Regions from separate parts of the Kluyvera sichuanensis genome, predicted to be linked through region 1. Evidence: predicted binding sites of a transcription regulator. Region 1 holds the regulator's gene; each other region holds the start of a gene.

Region 1 (7,195 bases):
GCGGCCATGGCGGCTGTGTTTGCACTCTCTGCGGTTGCGCCTGCGGCGTTAGCGGCGAAAAACGATCCGCACGTGCTGCTGACCACTTCTGCTGGCAACATCGAGTTGCAGCTGGATAGCCAGAAGGCGCCGGTCTCCGTTGAAAACTTCCTGAAATACGTTAATAGCGGCTTTTATAACAACACCACGTTCCACCGCGTGATCCCGGGCTTTATGGTTCAGGGCGGCGGTTTTAACGAACAGATGCAGCAGAAGCAGCCGAATCCTCCGATTAAAAACGAAGCCGATAACGGCCTGCGTAACACCCGTGGCACCATCGCGATGGCGCGTACCGCAGACAAAGACAGCGCAACCAGCCAGTTCTTTATCAACGTCGCGGATAACGCCTTCCTGGATCATGGCCAGCGTGACTTTGGCTACGCGGTATTTGGTAAGGTCGTGAAAGGGATGGACGTGGCAGACAAAATTGCCCAGGTGCCGACTCACAACGTTGGGCCATACCAGAATGTGCCGTCCAAGCCGATTGTCATCCTCTCTGCGAAAGTCCTGCCGTAATTGCACGGGGCGGCATCTGGCATGAGGCTGCCGCCCAGTCGCTAAAGTGGTAAGCACCCGGTAGAATGGCGGCTGATTGAAAGACCGGAGCCGCCATGATTCTGCTGATTGATAACTACGATTCCTTTACCTGGAACCTCTACCAGTACTTCTGTGAGCTAGGGGCCAGCGTGACGGTCAAACGTAATGACGACATCACTCTCGATGACATCGATACGCTTGCGCCGGACAAAATTGTTATCTCCCCTGGTCCCTGCACGCCGGATGACGCCGGTATCTCTCTCGATGTTATTCGCCGCTACGCTGGTAAAACGCCGCTGCTTGGCGTCTGCTTAGGCCATCAGGCTATTGCTCAGGCATTCGGTGCGCGAATTGTTCGTGCCGAAAAAGTGATGCACGGCAAAACCTCCCCGATTACCCATCAGCAGCAGGGCGTCTTCCGTGGCCTGAATAATCCGCTCACCGTAACGCGCTACCACTCGTTGCTGATCGATCCGGCGACGCTGCCCGACTGCTTTGAGGTGACGGCCCGCAGTGAAACGGGGGAGATTATGGGTATCCGCCATCGTGAATGGGATCTGGAAGGGGTGCAGTTCCACCCGGAAAGTATTCTCAGTGAGCAAGGCCACGCGCTACTGGCAAACTTCCTCACGCGATAGTAGTTGCCATGACGTGATTTTTTATGCATATTTTGTGGATAAATTCTCACAATCATTGCTTCATCGTTTGCAGAAGGGCATGACATGGAAACCAAAAAACCTGCTATTACCCGCGCGACCTTCGATCAGGTCATTTTGCCAATCTATGCACCGGCTGAATTTATTCCGGTGAAAGGTAAAGGGAGCCGCGTGTGGGATCAGCAAGGCAAAGAGTACGTTGATTTCGCGGGCGGTATCGCGGTGACCGCGCTGGGCCACTGTCATCCGGCACTGGTTGAAGCGCTAAAAACCCAGGGCGAAACGCTGTGGCACACCAGTAACGTTTTCACCAACGAGCCGGCGCTGCGTCTGGGCCAGAAGCTGGTAGACGCGACCTTTGCCGAGCGCGTGGTGTTTATGAACTCCGGGACGGAAGCGAACGAAACCGCCTTTAAGCTGGCGCGCTACTACGCATCCACTCGTCATAGCCCGTACAAAACGAAAATCATCGCTTTCCATAATGCCTTCCATGGCCGTTCGCTGTTTACCGTCTCCGTTGGTGGGCAGCCGAAGTATTCCGATGGCTTTGGCCCGAAACCTGCCGATATCGTCCACGTGCCGTTTAACGATCTGCATGCAGTAGAAGCGGTGATCGATGACCATACCTGCGCCATCGTGGTTGAGCCGATTCAGGGCGAAGGCGGCGTGCTGGCGGCGACCCCTGAGTTCTTACAGGGCCTGCGCGCCCTGTGCGATAAGCATCAGGCGCTGCTAGTGTTTGATGAAGTACAAAGCGGCATGGGGCGTACCGGTTCACTGTTTGCCTATATGCACTATGGCGTAACACCAGATATCCTCACCAGCGCCAAAGCGCTGGGCGGCGGCTTCCCGGTGAGCGCGATGCTGACCACCAACGACATTGCCAGCGCATTCCACGTCGGCTCACACGGCTCCACCTACGGCGGTAACCCGCTGGCCTGTGCGGTAGCGGGTGCGGCATTCGATATTATCAACACCCCAGAAGTGCTGAACGGCGTAAATGCCAAACGCGAGCGCTTTGTGCAGCATCTGCAGCAGATCAACGCGAAGTACGATGTCTTTAGCGATGTGCGCGGTATGGGGTTGCTGATTGGCGCGGCGCTGAACGAGAAATACAAAGGCCGGGCGCGTGATTTCCTCTACGCGGCGGCGGACGTTGGCGTGATGGTACTGAACGCAGGGCCGGATGTGATGCGCTTTGCGCCATCGCTGGTGGTGGAAGAGGCGGATATCGACGAAGGGATGCAGCGCTTCGCTCAGGCGGTCGCTAAAATCGTTAGCTAGCCCGTCGTTTTAACCAGCCGCCATGACGGGGGCGCTGTCGCCAGGCCACCGACGAGATGGTGTGCATGGTGCTCAGATGCCCCAGAATACGCTGAAGATGCTGTTCCATGGTGCTTAACGGCCCGTGGGACAGCGCGTCCGGCGACTCCATAATATTCACTTCACCGCTACTTCCCGCCTCATCGTACTCCAGACGCTGCTGACAGCGCTGAAGGGCAACCTCACAGGATTCCAGATACTGCTGCGCCAGATCCGGCGTCAGCATATTGTGCTCGCGCGCCAGCGTGGTCATGGCATTAATGTGCTCGACGATAAACTGACTATGGGTGACCCACAGCTTCATATCTGCCAGATAACGCGAGTTGAAGCCCGGCTCCTGCATGGCCTGATTCAGCGTGTTGAAGAGCGTGTTGTGTGCCTGGTTGACGCGCATCCGCTGGTAGGCAAGCTTCGGTGCCTGCGGGTCGGGGCTTAAGATGAGACGAATGGCCTCCTGGTCTGCCTCCAGCGCCGCCTGAGCGTTTTGCCGCAGCTGGCCGCTTTGCCACTGTGGCCAGAGCCAGATCATGCCGCCAAAGGCAATCAGGCAGCCGATGATGGTGTCGATAAAGCGGGCGACGATGAACTGCTCGCCGTTCAGCGTCAGAATCTGCAGGGTATACACGGCAGTGATAGTAAAGCCAACGGTGGCCCAGCCGTAGTGGCGACGGATGATCAGGTAACTCCCCAGCGTGACGATAAGCATGCCTGTCAGCGCCAGCCCTTCCGGCGCATGGAAGTGCAGGACGACGGCGGCAATCACCAGCCCCGCCAGCGTGCCCGCCGCGCGGTGGAATATACGTACGCGGGTTGCGCCGTAGCCGTTCTGCGTGACCAGCAGCACCGTCATCAGGATCCAGTAAGGCTTCGGTAGGTGCAGCGCTGCGCCCATCAGGCTGGCGATGCTCAGCATCACGCTGAGCCGGGCGGCGTTGCGCAGGGCCGGGGATTTCAGCGACAGGTAGTTTTTAAGCGCCGGGAATAGCGGCAGGCGGCGCTGTTTATCGGCCATCAGGTCACGCGGGTAGAGCGGTCGCTGGGAGCGCAGCACGCGGGCGATACGGCTGAAGTGCCAGGCGCAGAACTGGCCGACCGGGTTATCCGGATGCTGGTCGGCAATTTTTTCCAGCGCGCCGATCTGCTTATCCATATTGAAGCGAGTCGGGTAGCGGTGATAGAGAATATCGTCTGCCAGTACCCTCAGGCGTGCCGCGACGGTCTGGGCGTTCCAGCGGATCACCGCTTCGGCGTGGCTGCGTTCAACCAGCTTTTGTACCTCTTCCGGTTGGTGCAGGCTGACGGAGATATGCTCCTGTAAATCGAGCCCCACCTGGAAGGCGCGCAGCAGGCGCTTGTAGTCGTTGTGCTGGTTAGCCGCAAGCATGTGCAACTGCTGATAGCATTGGGAAATCAGATCCACCACTTTCTGCTGGCGAGTCAGCAGCGGCGGCAGCGCGGTGCTCGGGTCGGTGTGCTGGGTCAGCAGGCTATATTTAGCCTCGCAGTATTCGGCAAGCTGGCGATAGAGCAGGCTCAGCGATTCCCGCAGCGGCTGTTCGCGCCACATCCAGAACCACCACCAGTTAAACAGCCCGTACCAGAGCGTGCCCAGCGCGTAGAGCAGCAATGGCTCCCAGATGGGCATATTACCCGCCAGGCTTAGGGTAAAGATGGAAGCAATCAGCGAGGCAGGCAGCAGCCGCCCGTGCAGCGCGCTGATTTCCGCCGTGACGCCCAGCAGCAGCGCCAGCCCGGTGAGAATCAACGGTAGGGAAATGTCGTGTTCCAGCAGCAGCTGTACGGCAAGGCTACAGCCAGCAAACAGGCAGCCGCCAATAATCAGGCGCTTAAAAAAGCGTTTATGCGGCGTGTCGAGGCCAGCGATATTGCAGCAGGCGGGCACTAAGGAGAACAGCAGACCTTGCTGGAGGTGGCCGAGAAGCAGCCCGATGGCAACCGGCAGGCATAACACCAGCGTTTGCCGCAGTGCATAGTTGACTTCCGGGTGGTAAATCAGCCTGCGCCACATAGGGGGAAAACAAAAATGGCGTATTGCTTTCACAATACGCCATTTTGGGCCGGATTAGCGGGTACCGTAAACGACAATGGTTTTGCCGTGCGCGGAGATCAGGTTCTGATCTTCCAGCATTTTCAGAATACGGCCCACGGTTTCACGGGAGCAGCCAACGATCTGACCGATTTCCTGACGGGTGATTTTAATCTGCATACCGTCTGGGTGGGTCATCGCATCAGGCTGTTTTGCCAGGTTCAGCAGGGTCTGTGCGATACGACCGGTAACGTCCAGGAAGGCCAGGTTACCGACTTTTTCGGAAGTGACCTGCAGACGACGCGCCATCTGAGAAGAGAGACGCATCAGAATGTCCGGGTTAACCTGGATCAGCTGACGGAATTTTTTATAAGAGATTTCAGCAACTTCACAAGCGGTTTTTGCTCGTACCCATGCGCTGCGTTCCTGGCCTTCTTCGAACAGACCCAGCTCGCCGATAAAATCGCCCTGGTTGAGGTAAGAGAGGATCATCTCTTTGCCTTCTTCGTCCTTGATGAGTACAGCCACGGAGCCTTTTACGATGTAATACAGCGTCTCTGCTTTTTCACCCTGGTGAATCAGCGTGCTCTTCGATGGGTACTTATGAATATGGCAATGAGACAAGAACCATTCGAGAGTAGGGTCTGTTTGCGGTTTGCCAAGCACCATGCGCGGTTATCCTCTGTTATAAGCTCTTCCCAGCGGCAAAAACATTGCAGCCACTGGTTGCAATAGTATCCTTCCCGTTACCTGGGAAGTCGGCTGTCGAATAGGGTCGCAGCCTGTAATGTGATGTCCTCTGCATACATGCAGTACGTTTATGTATTACCGTAGCATCCTGACTGTTTTAGCATAGCTTTTGCCGTGTGTCTCCTGGTGTCTCGCTTCAGCATGACGTCGATCGCCTTCCATTGCGAGAATTGTTATGTGCGCGTAATCTGAGAAGAAAATTGCAACCTGGGAGTTAAATATTATGCAAGCGCGTGTGAAATGGGTTGAGGGGTTAACCTTCCTCGGTGAGTCAGCTTCAGGCCACCAAATTTTGATGGACGGTAACTCTGGCGATAAAGCGCCAAGCCCGATGGAAGTGGTGCTGATGGCCGCCGGCGGTTGCAGCGCGATTGACGTGGTCTCCATCCTGCAAAAAGGTCGCAATGACGTGACCGACTGCGAAGTGAAGCTCACCTCCGAGCGTCGTGAAGAAGCCCCGCGTCTGTTTACGCACATCAACCTGCACTTTATCGTCACCGGTAAAGCGTTGAAGGATGCGGCGGTATCGCGTGCGGTCGATCTCTCTGCTGAGAAATACTGCTCGGTTGCGCTGATGCTCGAAAAAGCGGTGAACATCACTCACTCTTACGAAGTGATTGAAGGCTGATTACATGCCAGACGTAGCCCGGCCGAACGTAGTAACGCCGGGGCCATTCCCGGCGTCGGTGCTCGCGCGCCTCGTCCGGGCTACCTGGTCTTGATGCTAGTTCCGACCTTCCATCAGACGCTGCACCAGCGGCGTCATGATTAATTCCATCGCCAGCCCCATCTTCCCACCGGGAACGACCAGCGTATTCATATGCGAGATAAATGAACCCTGCAACATGGCCAGTAGCCACGGGTAGTCGATGTGGTCGAGATTACGGAAGTGAATCACCACGAAACTCTCGTCCAGCGACGGAATGCTTTTGGCCGCAAATGGGTTAGAGGTGTCGACCGTCGGCACGCGCTGGAAGTTGATATGAGTGCGGGAGAACTGCGGGGTAATGAAGTTGATGTAGTCTTCCATCGACCGCACCACCGAATCCATCACTGCCTCACGAGAGTGACCGCGCTCGCTGGTGTCGCGGATCATCTTCTGAATCCACTCCAGGTTAACAATCGGTACCACGCCGACCAACAGATCAACATGGCGAGCCACATCGTGCTGCGGGGTAACGACGCCACCGTGCAGTCCTTCATAGAACAGCACATCGGTCGGTTCCGGCAGCGGCTGCCACGGCGTAAACGTACCGGGCACCTGGTTCCACGGCACCGCCTCGTCGTAGGTATGCAGGTATTTACGCGATTTCCCTTGCCCGTTCAGGCCGTAGTCGCGAAAGGTCTGTTCCAGCAGGCCAAAGTCGTTGGCATCCGGGCCGAAGTAGCTGATATGGCGGCCAAGGTCACGGGCCTTGCGGATAGCCATATCCATTTCCGGACGGGTATAGCGGTGAAAGCTGTCGCCTTCGACTTCCGCCGCGCGCAGGTTGAGCTGAGCAAAGATTTTACGAAACGCGAGGCTGGTGGTGGTGGTTCCTGCTCCGCTGGAGCCGGTAACGGCAATGACCGGATGTTTGGCAGACATGCGAATAACTCCCTGAACAGACGACAACGGAAGCGGGTAAAACGCTCCCTATCGTTAGAGTATAGTTAACCGCGAAATTGGTTACGGGGCATGATGTTGACGGTCTCGTGAAGCTCAGACCAGACCAGCACCGCTTCGCCTGTTTGTAGCTGGTGTTTGACGTCGGCGACCTTTTGCGCAAGTGAACGTTCATATTCACCATAATCAGTGCCTTCGCGCAAGACAAAGCTTTCAATCAGATTATCCAGCGTCTCC
Region 2 (7,195 bases), 470 kb from region 1:
TACTGCCGATTAAGCATGTCGCCAGCCTGACCGGACTGCACTGGCATACCATTAAAAATATCGATTACCGGAGGATGCTACGTGAAGTTCGCGAGCCACAGCGGCATCTCCTGCGACGTCTGATGATGGATGAGTTCGCCCTGTTTAAAGGTCACCGTTACGCCACCGTCGTGGCTGACGCCGATACACAGCAGGTGCTGTGGGTGGGAGAAGGTCGCAGCAGAGCGGCCTTCCGGCCCTTCTTCACCTGGCTGGGAGCGGAGGGGTGTGCTGCCATAGAATCTGTTGCCATGGATATGAACACCGCATTCGACCTGGAGGTCAGGGAGCACTGTCCCCAGGCACAGGTAGTGTATGACTTGTTCCATGTGGTCGCGAAGTTCGGTCGTGAGGTCATTGACCGTGTCAGAGTTGACCAGGCAAACCGGTTACGGGAGAACCCAAAGTCCCGGCGGGTCATCAAACGTAGTCGCTGGCTGTTGCTGCGCAACCCGGAGAACCTGCCGGAAGGACATGAGGTCAGGCTGTCAGAGTTGCTGGAAGCCAATCAGCCGTTAAATACCGTCTATGTGATGAAAACGGCGCTGAAAGAGCTGTGGTATGCGCCGAATGAACAGGAAGCGGTGCGGCGCTGGGATGAGTGGTACAGACAATCTCAGGAAAGCGGTATAAAGGCACTGAAACAGTTCGCTGACAAGCTAAAGGGATATGTGGGCGGAATAATAGCCAGTGCGGCGCACAGACTCAATACCAGCGTACTGGAAGGGATGAACAATAAGATCAAGGTGATAAAGAGAATGGCGTATGGGTACCGGGATAACGACTACTTCTTCCTGAAAATCAAAGCAGCGTTCCCCGGTAAAATGCGATGAACCTTTTTTTTGGCTGTTTTTTCGGTTGGAGCAGGAACCCTCACCCTAACCCTATCCCTTAAAAAGGGAGAGGGAACATTCCGTGCGGGAATGAATAACTGCACCCAACGGTCCCCTCGCCCCTTTGGGGAGAGGGTTAGGGTGAGGGGAAAACAGCACACTGCCACAAAAACGAAAACCCCCGGCTAAATGCTCCGGGGGGAAAACGGATGAGGGTCCGAATTTATTTAGAAGGAGTAAGCAACACCTACACGTAAACGGGTCTGACGCTCATCGGTAGATTTCACGCCCACGTTACCCACTTCAAAGTACGGGGACCAGTTCTTATCCCATTTATACGCCAGCTTAGCGTTATATTCGGTGCTGTACGGTTTGTTGTTGTTACGATACAGGCTCTTATGCTGATCGTCGGCTACCGTACTGCGTGCATACACGTAGTTCAGCTCTGCACGCCAGTCGCCCATCGCCCAACCAACCCAGGTATCCACTTTGTTAACTTTATCGTCAACGCCGCCACTTGCCGGTACGCGGGTGTATTCATAACGGTAACGAGCTGCGACGTAGAAACCATTATCAAAGCTGTACTGCGCATGCAGATAAGGTTTGTAGATTGAGAAGCTGTCCTTACTCTCAATGTTAAAGCCTGGGTTCAGGGCAAAGTTATCTGTCGCCTTCCAGCGCCAGTTAATGGACTCTTCGTGACCATTACCCACCACTTCGTTAAACGGACGATCCTGTTTATCAGCATCACCACCCGTTTTCCATTTTGCTTCCACGCCAAAACCAAGACCGTTATCAAAACGATGGGATACCGCAACACGGTCTGCGTTGGTGCCGCTGTCAACATATTCATGACGCAGGTCAACGGTTACCGCAGATGCAGCGAAAGACATACCAGATAATACGGCCAGGGCCAGAGTTTTCTTAAGCATTTGCCATCCCTCAATTAAAATTATGTTTCTTTTTTATGAAATTGGATTTTATTTTTTCCGGTTATGTATTTTAGTGATCAAGATCGTAATTATTTGTTTCATAAAATCCGGCACACGAAGGACGTGATAAAGCTCAACAAAAAATCGAAGATCCCCCTTAAAAATAAAACTCAGATCACAAACTTTTATATGATTGTATTTTTAATTAAATTAAAATCCATTAATAACAGTAACTTACACAAAAAAAATAACCATAGTTATTCTTAGCAATAGTAATAATTTATGTTTTACTAATAATCTGCCTAAGCGTCATCTCATACGCACCATTTACAACTGATACAAATAAACATAAATACATAAAGGAATGAACTAGACAGAAACCCATTTCTATTCTCATAAACTCAGGCATATAAACAAAAAAGACCTCAATTGAGGTCTTTCTGGAAGGGGGGAATTGAGGGGAAACTAAAGCGTTATTACTAAGTATCGCGTTCGACGGCAAGCGCCACACCCTGACCGCCGCCGATGCACAGCGTGGCCAGTCCTTTACGGGCATCGCGTTTCACCATTTCGTGAACCAGTGACACCAGGATACGGCAGCCCGAAGCCCCGATAGGATGCCCTAATGCAATCGCCCCGCCGTTGACGTTGACCTTCTGCTCGTTCCATTCCAGCATTCTGCCCACCGAAATGGCCTGCGCAGCAAACGCTTCGTTGGCTTCAATCAGATCAACATCGCTCAGTTGCCAGCCGGCTCGTTCAAGGCAGCGGCGAGTCGCATAGACCGGTGCGATACCCATCAACGCAGGGTCGACGCCAACGCTGGCGAAAGCGCGGATCCTGGCAAGGATCGGCAACCCCAGCTCCAGCGCTTTGCTTTCACTCATCATCAGCACCGCCGCTGCGCCGTCATTAATGGACGACGCGTTGCCCGCGGTCACGGAACCCGCCTGATCAAAAGAGGGAACCAGACGCGCTAACGCTTCGGCGCTGGCATCGGTTTGCGGCTGTTCATCGGTATCGACAATGTGTGAACCGCCAGGCTGTAGATTGACGACCGGGACAATTTCATCGCGAAAACGTCCAGAGTCGATGGCCCGACGGGCCTTGTGCTGTGAGCTAAGCGCCCACGCATCCTGCTGCTCGCGGCTGATACCATACTCGCGCGCCAGGTTCTCCGCCGTCACGCCCATATGGTAATCGTTGAAGGCATCCCACAGGCCGTCGTGCACCAGGCTGTCAATTAGCTGGCTGTTGCCAAGCTGCGCGCCGGTGCGGCTATCGGTCAGCACGTGTGGGGCGCGGCTCATGTTCTCCTGCCCACCGGCAATCACCACGTCGGCTTCACCGCACTGAATCGCCTGCGTGGCCAGATGCAGCGCTTTCAGACCTGAACCACACACATCATTGATGGTAATCGCCGAGACGGTGTTCGGCAGACCGCCTTTAATCGCAGACTGTCGCGCCGGGTTCTGTCCGGTTCCCGCCGTTAATACCTGACCAATGATCACCTCATCGATGGTCGCGGCGGAAATTCCGCTACGTTCGACCAGGGCATTAATCACCAGGCTCCCCAACTCCACGGCGGAATGGCGGGCAAGCGCCCCCTGAAAACAGCCTATGGGCGTACGGACAGCACCTACGATAACGACGTCTTTCATCTCGACCTCAGCGCAAAATTATCCGCGTATAGTAGATGATTGTTATCAACTATTTTCGTAATTGTTTAAAAAAAGTGAGTTTTATCACAAAGGAAATTCACCCCGTTTCATTCAGGCTGAAACCTGCTGCAAATACTGACGCAGCCAGCTTCCCGCCGCCCCCAGCGGCGAGGCTTTATGCCATAGAAGGTCGGTCGATACCGAGATTGGCCAGCCCACAATATCCAGCATAGTCAGCTCCGCCGAGCGTGCAAATTCGTCCACCAGCGCGCAGGGCAATGCACACCAGCCTAGTCCCTGCGCCGCCATGCTCAGCAGCATCAGGTAGTTTGGTGCAGACCACACGGGCCCACGCGCAGGGGTAGTGTGGTTCTCCAGATAAGTATTGAGTCGCAACTCACGCCAGGTGCTCAACTGCTCCCACTCCAGCCCTCGCTCGGCGGCCAGGGGATGCGTCGGCGACACGTAAATCGCCATACGCGTCTGCATCGGCAAACGGGTGTGGCCAATATCGGTAGGATAACTATCCCGCGCTTCAATTAAGCCAACCTGCGCACGCCCTTTTTGCAGCAGATCCACCACGTCGTCATCTTCCCCGACCAGGCACTCAAACTCCGTGTGCGGAAAACGGCGGTCAAACTGGGCCAGCAGATCTTCGAGCACGTCGGGATGCAGCGTATCGGAAAGCACAAAGGTCAGCCGCGCTTCGGTCTCACCGCTAAGCGACACCGCCAACTCATCCAGCCGTTCGCTGGCGCTCAGAATGGCCTGTACGTAGCTCAGCACCCGCTGCCCTTCGGCGGTCAGCAGCGGCTGACGCGTGGAACGGTCAAACAGCGTCACGCCGAGATCCGCCTCAAGATGAGCAATGGCGGTGCTGATAGTGGACTGGCTTTTCCGCAAACGGCGCGCCGCCGCTGAGAAAGAGCCGCAGGAGACGGTTTCGACAAACGCGGTCAGGGCTTCGGGAGAATAGCGCATGATGTATCTACTTTATCGATGGTTTCTATCTTTTACTTATCATATTTATCCATAAAATGCCCACTATCGCATTCCATAAATCAAAGGTCACAAGATGCAAAACGATTCATTACATCGCAGAAAACTCCCGGAGCGTATCTTCCATGCCGTGTGCTTCGAGGGGATCGCCACCGCGATCCTCGCCCCTACCGCAGCCTACCTGATGCAGCGATCCGTACTTGAAATGGGCGGGCTGACGGTCATTCTGGCCACCACCGCGATGATCTGGAATATCATCTATAACGCGGGTTTCGACCGCTTCTGGCCGGTGACCCGCGTTATCCGTACCGCTAAAGTCCGTGCGCTGCACGCGCTCGGCTTTGAGTGCGGGTTTATCGTCATCGGGGTGAGCATCGTGTCGCTGGTGCTGGGCGTGACGCTCCTGCAGGCGCTGACGCTGGAGATTGGCTTCTTCTTGTTCTTCCTGCCCTACACCATGCTCTACAACTGGGTTTACGACACCCTGCGCGAGCGCATCATCAAGCGCCGTCAACAGAACCTTTACGCGAGAAATTAATCCACTTTTCAGGCCGATAACAATCGGTCTGAAAATGTTCAGCCACACGAAAAGCTAATTATGGTAAATTATCCGCCATTTTTTTGGTTTTATGGTTGATATATTCAGATAATGTCTAAAATTTGGTCTAAAGAAGAGACGCTATGGAGCTTTGCCTTATATGGCACAGCCGTCGGCGCGGGGACCCTTTTCCTGCCCATCCAGCTTGGCGCCGCAGGTGCCGTGGTGCTGTTTATTACCGCCCTCGTCGCCTGGCCCCTGACTTACTGGCCGCATCGCGCCTTATGTCAGTTCATCCTGTCCGCTAACACCCCGGCAAGCGTTGGCATCACCGGTGCCGTCAGCCACTATTACGGCAAAAAGATCGGCAACCTGATTACCACGCTCTACTTCGTTGCCTTTTTCGTGGTGGTATTGATTTACGCCGTCGCCATTACTAACTCGCTGACCGAGCAGATTGGTCACCATATGCCGGTCGACCTCACGACACGAGCGTTGGTCAGTCTTGGCGTCGTACTGTTGCTGAACCTGATTTTCCTGACGGGCCGTCAGACCACCATCAAGGTGATGGGCATGCTGGTCTTCCCGCTGATTGCCTACTTCCTGTTCCTGTCTATCTATCTGACCGGAAGCTGGCAGCCGTCGCTGCTGACCACGCAGATGGAAGTCAGCACGCATACCTTACACCAGGTGTGGTTATCCATTCCCGTGATGGTTTTCGCTTTTAGCCATACGCCGATTATCTCCACCTTCGCCATCGACCGGCGGGAGAAATATGGCGAGCAGGCCATGGGTAAATGCAAAAAAATCATGAAGGTGGCGTATCTGGTCATCTGCCTGAGCGTGCTGTTCTTTGTGTTCAGTTGCCTGATGTCGATTCCACCGTCCTATATCAATACGGCGAAAGCGGAAGGCGTGACCATCCTTTCCGCGCTGTCGATGATGCCGAACTCTCCGAGCTGGCTGTCGATTTCCGGGATAGTGGTCGCCGTGGTCGCGATGTCGAAATCGTTCCTCGGCACCTATTTCGGGGTGATTGAAGGGGCCAGCGAGATGGTGAAATCGTCGCTGAACCAGGTCGGCGTTCGCAAGAGCCGCTCGTTTAACCGCGGGCTCTCTATCCTGCTGGTGTCAGCGGTGACCTTTATCGTCTGCTGCATTAACCCAAATGCGATTTCGATGATCTACGCCATCAGCGGCCCGCTGATTGCTATGATTCTGTTTATCATGCCAACGCTGTCGACCTACCTGATCCCGTCGCTCAAGCCTTACCGTTCTATTGGTAGCCTGATTACGCTGATTGTCGGCCTGCTGTGCGTGTCGGTGATGTTCTTCGGGTAAGCGCATCACGGATGTAAAAAAGGCCTGTCGGGGAAACCCGGTAGGCCTTTTTTGTTGGCTAAATCATGGTAGCCCGGACGAGGCGTTTACGCCGACTCCGGGGAGGTTCGATACCATATGCAGGCTTGTCGCACTCCCCGGCGGCGCTTCGCTTGGCCGGGCTACGGTTCTGAACAGCCTGCTGTTACAGCGCCATATCGTGCTGTGGTGACGCCTTCTCTGGCTGCTCTGCCGGTTTTGCCTGAGCAACTGGGGCTGCTGGCATCTGAATCACCGGCGGCTTGGTCAGCTCCAGCGTGGCGGCGGTGTCATCCCAAACCTGCTGGGTCAGCGCAACGTTGCCGTTCAGGTTCTGGCCAAAGCTCGGAACGATACCGCGAATTTTGCTCTGCCATTCCGGTGAGTTGAACTGCTCCGGGAACAGCTTTTTAATCACGTTCAGCGTGATTGGCGCAGCGGTAGAGGCGCCCGGCGATGCGCCCAGCAGCGCAGAGATGGTGCGCTGTTGGTCAACCACCACTTCGGTCCCCAGCTTCAGCACGCCGCCTTTGTCCGCATCTTTCTTGATGATCTGCACGCGCTGGCCTGCCTGAATCAGCTTCCAGTCCTCTTTACGCGCCTCGGGGTAGTACTCTTTCAGCGCGGCAAAACGGTCGTCATCGCTCAGCATCACCTGGCTCACCAGGTATTTCACCAGGTCGAAGTTATCCAGGCCCACATGCGTCATCGGCATCACGTTGCTGGTTGTGGTAGTGCTCAGCAGGTCGAAGAATGACCCCTGCTTAAGGAACTTGGTGGAGAAGGTCGCGAATGGCCCAAACAGCACCACGCGCTTGCCATCGATAAAGCGCG
Region 3 (7,195 bases), 2.1 Mb from region 1:
CCCACTTTACGCAGTTCGGTCGCCATCGCGAACAGGCGGTCAGTCTCTTTCACGCGCCAGTTGTAGATATTGCGTAGCGTGGTTGTGCCTTTCGCAAACAGCGCTGCCGTCGCGATAGTCATCGCCGCATCAGGAATATGGTTCATGTCCATATCGATAGCGTTCAACTCGCCGCGGGTACAGGCAATAAAGTCGTCGCCCCAGGTGATGGTTGCGCCCATTTTTTCCAGCACGTCAGCAAAGCGAATATCACCCTGCACGCTGTAGCGGCCAATCCCCGTCACCTTGACGGTGCCACCTTTAATGGCACCCGCGGCGAGGAAGTAGGAAGCGGACGAAGCATCGCCCTCAACCAGATACTGGCCCGGAGAAACGTACTGCTGGCCACCACGCACGATAAAGCGCTGGTAGTTCTGGTTTTCAACTTCAACACCAAACGTTTTCATCAGGTGCAGCGTGATGTCGATATACGGTTTGGATACCAGGTCACCTTTAATGGTGATGGTCGTATCCTGTGGCGCCAGCGGTGCCGTCATCAGCAGCGCGGTCAGGAACTGGCTGGAGACGCTGCCATCGACCTCGACGCTCCCGCCGTTAAAACCGCCCTTCAGGCGCAGCGGTGGATAGTTTTCCTGCTCCAGATATTCAATCTGCGCGCCGCCCTGACGCAGAGCGTCGACCAGGTGACCAATCGGGCGCTCTTTCATGCGCGGTTCGCCGGTCAGGACGATATTATTGGTGCCAAGGCACAGCGCTGCCGCCAGCGGACGCATTGCGGTACCGGCGTTGCCCAGGAACAGTTCCAGCTCGCTCGAGGCCTGTAACGGGCCTGCATTACCGGTCACTTCACAGCGGGTGCGGTCATCAGACAGGGTGTATTGAATTCCCAGCGCCTTCAACGCGTTCAGCATGTGGCGGACATCATCGCTGTCCAGCAGGTTAGTCAGAACGGTCGTGCCGCGCGCTAAAGCCGCCAGCAGCAAAGCGCGGTTAGACACGCTTTTAGAACCAGGCAGGTTAATCGTGCCATCGACGCGCGCGATAGGTTGTAACGTCAGGGATTCCATGAAACTCAACTCTCAAAAACAGAAGTAAAAACCCCACGGTCAGCCCGTGGGGATGAATAAAAAAAGCCAGATTAACCGTGACGACGCTCGAAATCCTGCATGAATTCCGTCAGCGTCTGTACGCCTGCCAGCGGCATGGCGTTGTAGATAGAAGCACGCATCCCGCCTACCACGCGGTGGCCTTTCAGCGCATGCAGACCCGCCGCAAAGGACTCTTCGAGGAACAGTTTGTCCAGCGCGCTGTCCGCCAGCTGGAACGGCACGTTCATACGTGAACGGTTGGCGCTTGCCACGTCGTTACGATAGAAATCGCTGCCATCAATGGTGTTATACAGAAGATCGGCCTTCTGCTGATTAATGCGGTCCATTGCGGCAACACCGCCCTGCTCCTTCAGCCATTTGAAGACCAGACCAGCCAGATACCAGGCGAAGGTCGGCGGCGTGTTGAACATGGAGTCATTATCGTTCAGCACGGTGTAGTCGAGAATAGATGGGCAGGCAACGTGTGCTTTACCCAGCAGGTCTTCACGCACGATAACCAGCGTTAAGCCTGCCGGGCCGATGTTTTTCTGCGCACCAGCGTAGATAACGCCGTAGCGGCTCACGTCGATTGGGCGCGAAAGAATGGTTGAGGAGAAGTCGGCGGCGACAATCACGTCTTTGCCAAAGTCTGGCGTCTCTTCAATGGCAATACCATCGATGGTTTCGTTCGGGCAGTAGTGCAGATAAGCCGCATTGTCAGAGAGCTGCCAGTCGCGCATCGGTTTCACCGCGCGCTTGCCGTCAACGGTCACTTTGGCGTCGATGACGTTCGGGGTGCAATATTTTTTCGCTTCTTTAACCGCACTTGCCGCCCAGTAGCCTGCGTCAACGTAGTCCGCCGTGGTTTTGTCGCCGAGAATGTTCAGCGGTACGCCCGCGAACTGACCGCGACCGCCGCCGTGGCAGAACAGCACTTTGTAGTTGGAAGGGATGTTAAGCAGGTCGCGGAAATCTTTTTCTGCTTCCTCTGCCACGTGGATAAACTCTTTACCGCGGTGGCTAACTTCCATTACCGACGTGCCTAATCCGTTCCAGTCGCAAAGTTCTTTTTGCGCCAGTTTAAGGACATCTGCCGGAAGCATTGCCGGACCTGAACTGAAATTAAAAACCTGAGCCATAACCCTCACCACATTGCAATGTTGTCTGACCGCATGCCTCGCGCGTCATCAAACGCGTGGGCATAAGTTATTCCTGTGGCTATTGGTTTTATCATTCAGTGACACAGCCCGCAATGGATAATCCCGCACAGGGCAAAAATGCGTAGACAATCACACAACAGAATCTATCGGCTTGACGAAATAAAATGGTCTATTTCGCTATTTGTATTTGCTGGATGAAGTTTCTACGCAAAATCATTCAAGTTGCATCACAAAACGCTAGAGCGTTTTGAACAGCGCTCGCGCTGGCCCCGAAGGGGCGAGGCTGCAAGCCGAGTAGCGCGGCAAGGGAGTGAATCCCCAGGAGCGTACATAAGTACGTGACTGGGGTGAACGAGCGCAGCCAACGCAGAGACAACTTGAAGGATGAAGCGTATAGCGATTGTCATGCAAACCCCGTATCATTGCGCGCTTTCCGTACGACAAAAGAGATTGCTATGACGCAAACCTATATTCCCGGCAAAGATGCCGCTCTGGAAGATTCCATCGCTCGCTTCCAGCAAAAGCTGCTCGACCTGGGCTTCGATATTGAAGAAGCTTCCTGGCTGAACCCGGTTCCTAACGTCTGGTCGGTGCATATTCGTGATAAGGCATGCTCTCTGTGCTTTACCAACGGTAAAGGCGCAACCAAAAAAGCCGCGCTGGCCTCCGCGCTGGGCGAGTATTTTGAACGTCTCTCCACCAACTACTTCTTCGCTGACTTCTGGCTGGGCGACAAAATCGCTAACGACCCGTTCGTTCACTACCCGAACGAAAAATGGTTCCCGCTGACCGACGACGATGAAGTACCGGAAGGTTTGCTCGACGCTCGCCTGCGCGCTTTCTACGATCCTGACGATCAGCTGACCGCCAGCATGCTGGTTGACCTGCAGTCTGGCAACGACGATCGCGGCGTATGCGGCCTGCCGTTCACCCGTCAGTCTGACGGTGAAACCATCTATATCCCGATGAACATCGTGGCCAACCTGTACGTTTCTAACGGCATGTCTGCGGGCAACACCCGCAACGAAGCGCGCGTTCAGGGGCTGTCGGAAGTCTTCGAACGCTACGTGAAAAACCGTATCATCGCGGAAAGCATCAGCCTGCCGGAAATCCCGGCCGAGGTGCTGGCGCGCTACCCTGGCGTCGTTGAGTCCATCAAAACGCTGGAAGCGGAAGGTTTCCCAATCTTCGCTTACGACGGTTCACTGGGCGGTAAATACCCGGTTATCTGCGTGGTACTGTTCAACCCAGCCAACGGCACCTGCTTCGCCTCCTTCGGCGCGCACCCTGATTTCGGCGTAGCGCTGGAACGTACGGTCACCGAGCTGCTGCAAGGCCGCGGCTTGAAAGATCTCGACGTGTTCACCCCGCCAACCTTCGACGACGAAGAAGTCGCTGAACATACCAACCTCGAAACCCACTTCATCGACTCCAGCGGTCTTATCTCCTGGGATATGTTTAAACAGGACGCCGACTATCCGTTTGCCGACTGGAACTTCTCAGGCACCACCGAAGAAGAGTTCGCGACCCTGATGGCTATCTTCAAAGAAGAAGATAAAGAAGTGTACATCGCCGACTACGAGCACCTGAGCGTGTACGCCTGCCGCATCATCGTTCCGGGTATGTCCGATATCTATCCGGCAGAAGATCTGTGGCTCGCCAACAACAATATGGGCAGCCACCTGCGCGACACCATTCTCTCCCTGCCGGGCAGCGAGTGGGAAAAAGAGGAGTACCTGAATCTGATCGAGCAGATGGATGACGAAGGTCTGGACGATTTCACCCGCGTACGTGAACTGCTGGGTCTGGCAACTGGCCCGAACAACGGCTGGTCTACCCTGCGCGTTGGCGAGCTGAAAGCGATGCTGGCACTGGCGGGCGGCGATCTCGAGCAGGCGCTGATCTGGACCGAGTGGACGATGGAGTTCAACGCGTCGGTATTCAGCCCTGAGCGCGCCAACTACTACCGCTGCCTGCAGACGCTGCTGCTGCTGTCTCAGGAAGAAGAGCGCGAGCCGCTGCAGTATCTGAACGCGTTCGTACGTATGTACGGTGCAGACGCCGTTGAAGCCGCCAGCGCGGCGCTGAGCGGTGAAGAGGCCTTCTACGGCCTGCAACCGGCAGACGGTTCTCTGGAAGCCTTCCCGGCGCATCAGTCGCTGCTACAGGCTTACGAGAAACTGCAGCGCGCGAAAGCCGCTTTCTGGGCGAAATAAGGCTCTTCCCGCAGAAAAAGTAGGTTTAACGTACCGTCTACGCTATATTACGGGGCCAATTGTTGGCCCCTTTTTTTATTTTCGCGCTTCGCCTCGCGAACGTGTGAAAATAAAGTTAAATATAAGTAAATACTATATTTAGTAGCTTACGATTATTGTTAATTTACCCGATCATTACTCCATTTTAATTAACCAATAAAATGAAGGGTAAAGAAAAAATTCAACTGAATTTGCAAATCTTAAAAATTATTTTTATGTTATAATTCAAACAATTACCCTGCGATCGTTGAAAAACCATTCGATCTTCAGGCCTATAAGCCAGGCGAGATATGATCTATATCAAATTCTCATCTATAATGCTTTGTTAGTATCTCGTCGCCGATTAAATAAAAAGAGAGAGTTAGTGTGAAAGCTGACAACCCTTTTGATCTACTCCTTCCTGCTGCGATGGCCAAAGTTGCCGAAGAAGCAGGTGTCTATAAAGCAACCAAGCATCCGCTGAAAACCTTTTATCTGGCGATTACTGCGGGCGTCTTTATCTCGATTGCTTTTGTTTTTTACATTACCGCAACCACGGGTACCGCAGGTATGCCATTCGGCATCGCGAAACTCATTGGTGGTATTTGCTTCTCCCTGGGCTTAATTCTTTGCGTGATTTGTGGCGCAGACCTCTTTACCTCTACCGTGCTGATCGTGGTGGCGAAAGCCAGCGGCCGCATTACCTGGGGTCAATTGGCGAAAAACTGGCTCAACGTCTATGTTGGTAACCTGATTGGCTGCCTGCTCTTCGTGCTGCTGATGTGGCTGTCCGGCGAGTACATGACGGCCAACGGCGGATGGGGGCTTAACGTCCTGCAAACCGCTGACCACAAAATGCACCATACATTTATCGAAGCCGTCGCTCTCGGCATCCTGGCGAACCTGATGGTCTGCCTGGCAGTGTGGATGAGCTACTCTGGCCGCAGCCTGATGGATAAAGCCATGATTATGGTTTTACCGGTTGCTATGTTCGTTGCCAGCGGTTTTGAGCACAGTATCGCAAACATGTTTATGATCCCTATGGGTATCGTAATACGCGATTTTGCTAGCCCGGAATTCTGGACCGCTATTGGTTCAACTCCGGAAAGTTTCTCTCACCTGACCGTGATGCACTTCATCACCGATAACCTGATTCCCGTCACTATCGGGAACATCATCGGCGGCGGTTTGCTGGTCGGGTTGACATACTGGGTCATTTACCTGCGTGGCGGTGACCGTCATTAATTGACGATTGCTCCAGGCAGTAAATAAAAAGTCCACTTAAGAAGGTAGGTGTTACATGTCCGAACTTAATGAAAAGTTAGCCGCAGCCTGGGAAGGTTTTACCAAAGGTGATTGGCAGAATGAAGTAAACTTACGTGACTTCATCCAGAAAAACTACACCCCATATGAGGGTGACGAATCCTTCCTGGCTGGCGCAACTGACGCGACCACCAAGCTGTGGGATAACGTAATGGAAGGCGTTAAACTGGAAAACCGCACTCACGCGCCAGTTGACTTTGACACCTCTGTTGCATCTACCATCACTTCCCATGACGCTGGTTACATCAACAAAGCGCTGGAAAAAATCGTTGGTCTGCAGACTGAAGCTCCACTGAAACGTGCGATTATCCCGTTCGGTGGTATTAAAATGGTTGAAGGTTCTTGCAAAGCGTACAATCGCGAGCTGGACCCGATGCTGAAAAAAATCTTCACCGAATACCGCAAAACCCACAACCAGGGCGTATTCGATGTTTACACCAAAGACATTCTGAACTGCCGTAAATCTGGCGTTCTGACTGGTCTGCCAGATGCTTACGGCCGTGGTCGTATCATCGGTGACTACCGTCGCATCGCGGTGTACGGTATCGACTTCCTGATGAAAGACAAATACGCACAGTTCCTGTCTCTGCAGTCTGACCTGGAAAACGGCGTAAACCTGGAAGCGACTATCCGTCTGCGTGAAGAAATCTCTGAACAGCACCGTGCACTGGGTCAGATCAAAGAGATGGCTGCTAAATACGGCTACGACATCTCTGGTCCAGCTACCAGCGCTCAGGAAGCTATCCAGTGGACTTACTTCGGCTACCTGGCTGCGGTTAAATCTCAGAACGGCGCGGCAATGTCCTTCGGTCGTACTTCCAGCTTCCTGGATATCTACATCGAACGTGACCTGAAAGCAGGCAAAATCACTGAACAAGACGCTCAGGAAATGATTGACCACCTGGTCATGAAACTGCGTATGGTTCGCTTCCTGCGTACCCCTGAATATGATGAACTGTTCTCCGGTGACCCGATTTGGGCAACTGAATCTATCGGTGGTATGGGCGTTGATGGCCGTACTCTGGTTACCAAAAACAGCTTCCGCTTCCTGAACACCCTGTACACCATGGGTCCTTCTCCAGAGCCGAACATCACCGTTCTGTGGTCTGAGAAACTGCCACTGGCGTTCAAAAAATATGCCGCTAAAGTGTCCATCGACACCTCTTCTCTGCAGTACGAGAACGATGACCTGATGCGTCCTGACTTTAACAACGATGACTACGCTATCGCTTGCTGCGTAAGCCCAATGATCGTTGGTAAACAAATGCAGTTCTTCGGTGCACGTGCAAACCTGGCGAAAACCATGCTGTACGCCATCAACGGCGGCGTTGATGAAAAACTGAAAATGCAGGTTGGTCCTAAAACTGAGCCAATGAAAGGCGACGTTCTG

The links. Region 1 encodes CRP, which controls carbon source genes, mostly activating them, when cyclic AMP is high. Its sites were predicted from a motif close to ATGTGANNNNNNTCACAT; they were not measured.
Region 2: the regulator CRP is predicted to act here: its motif matches at 3,538-3,555, upstream of AB2B48_RS13675 (acetyl-CoA C-acetyltransferase).
Region 3: the regulator CRP is predicted to act here: its motif matches at 4,792-4,809, upstream of focA (formate transporter FocA).

What each region holds. Positions count from the first base shown of each region.
Region 1 is NZ_CP162271.1:3,293,887-3,301,081, reverse strand. Features, by position in the region: gene ppiA (peptidylprolyl isomerase A) at 1-555, shown strand, start outside; gene pabA (aminodeoxychorismate synthase component 2) at 651-1,214, shown strand; gene AB2B48_RS15995 (bifunctional acetylornithine/succinyldiaminopimelate transaminase) at 1,299-2,516, shown strand; gene AB2B48_RS15990 (YccS/YhfK family putative transporter) at 2,509-4,584, opposite strand; gene crp (cAMP-activated global transcriptional regulator CRP) at 4,639-5,271, opposite strand; gene AB2B48_RS15980 (OsmC family protein) at 5,576-5,980, shown strand; gene AB2B48_RS15975 (phosphoribulokinase) at 6,077-6,940, opposite strand; gene AB2B48_RS15970 (YheU family protein) at 7,006-7,195, opposite strand, start outside.
Region 2 is NZ_CP162271.1:2,821,869-2,829,063, forward strand. Features, by position in the region: gene AB2B48_RS13665 (ISL3 family transposase) at 1-872, shown strand, start outside; gene AB2B48_RS13670 (oligogalacturonate-specific porin KdgM family protein) at 1,100-1,804, opposite strand; gene AB2B48_RS13675 (acetyl-CoA C-acetyltransferase) at 2,284-3,465, opposite strand; gene AB2B48_RS13680 (LysR family transcriptional regulator) at 3,577-4,446, opposite strand; gene AB2B48_RS13685 (multidrug/biocide efflux PACE transporter) at 4,541-5,002, shown strand; gene AB2B48_RS13690 (amino acid permease) at 5,114-6,343, shown strand; gene mqo (malate dehydrogenase (quinone)) at 6,528-7,195, opposite strand, start outside.
Region 3 is NZ_CP162271.1:326,892-334,086, reverse strand. Features, by position in the region: gene aroA (3-phosphoshikimate 1-carboxyvinyltransferase) at 1-1,067, opposite strand, end outside; gene serC (3-phosphoserine/phosphohydroxythreonine transaminase) at 1,139-2,227, opposite strand; gene ycaO (30S ribosomal protein S12 methylthiotransferase accessory factor YcaO) at 2,704-4,464, shown strand; gene focA (formate transporter FocA) at 4,870-5,727, shown strand; gene pflB (formate C-acetyltransferase) at 5,783-7,195, shown strand, end outside.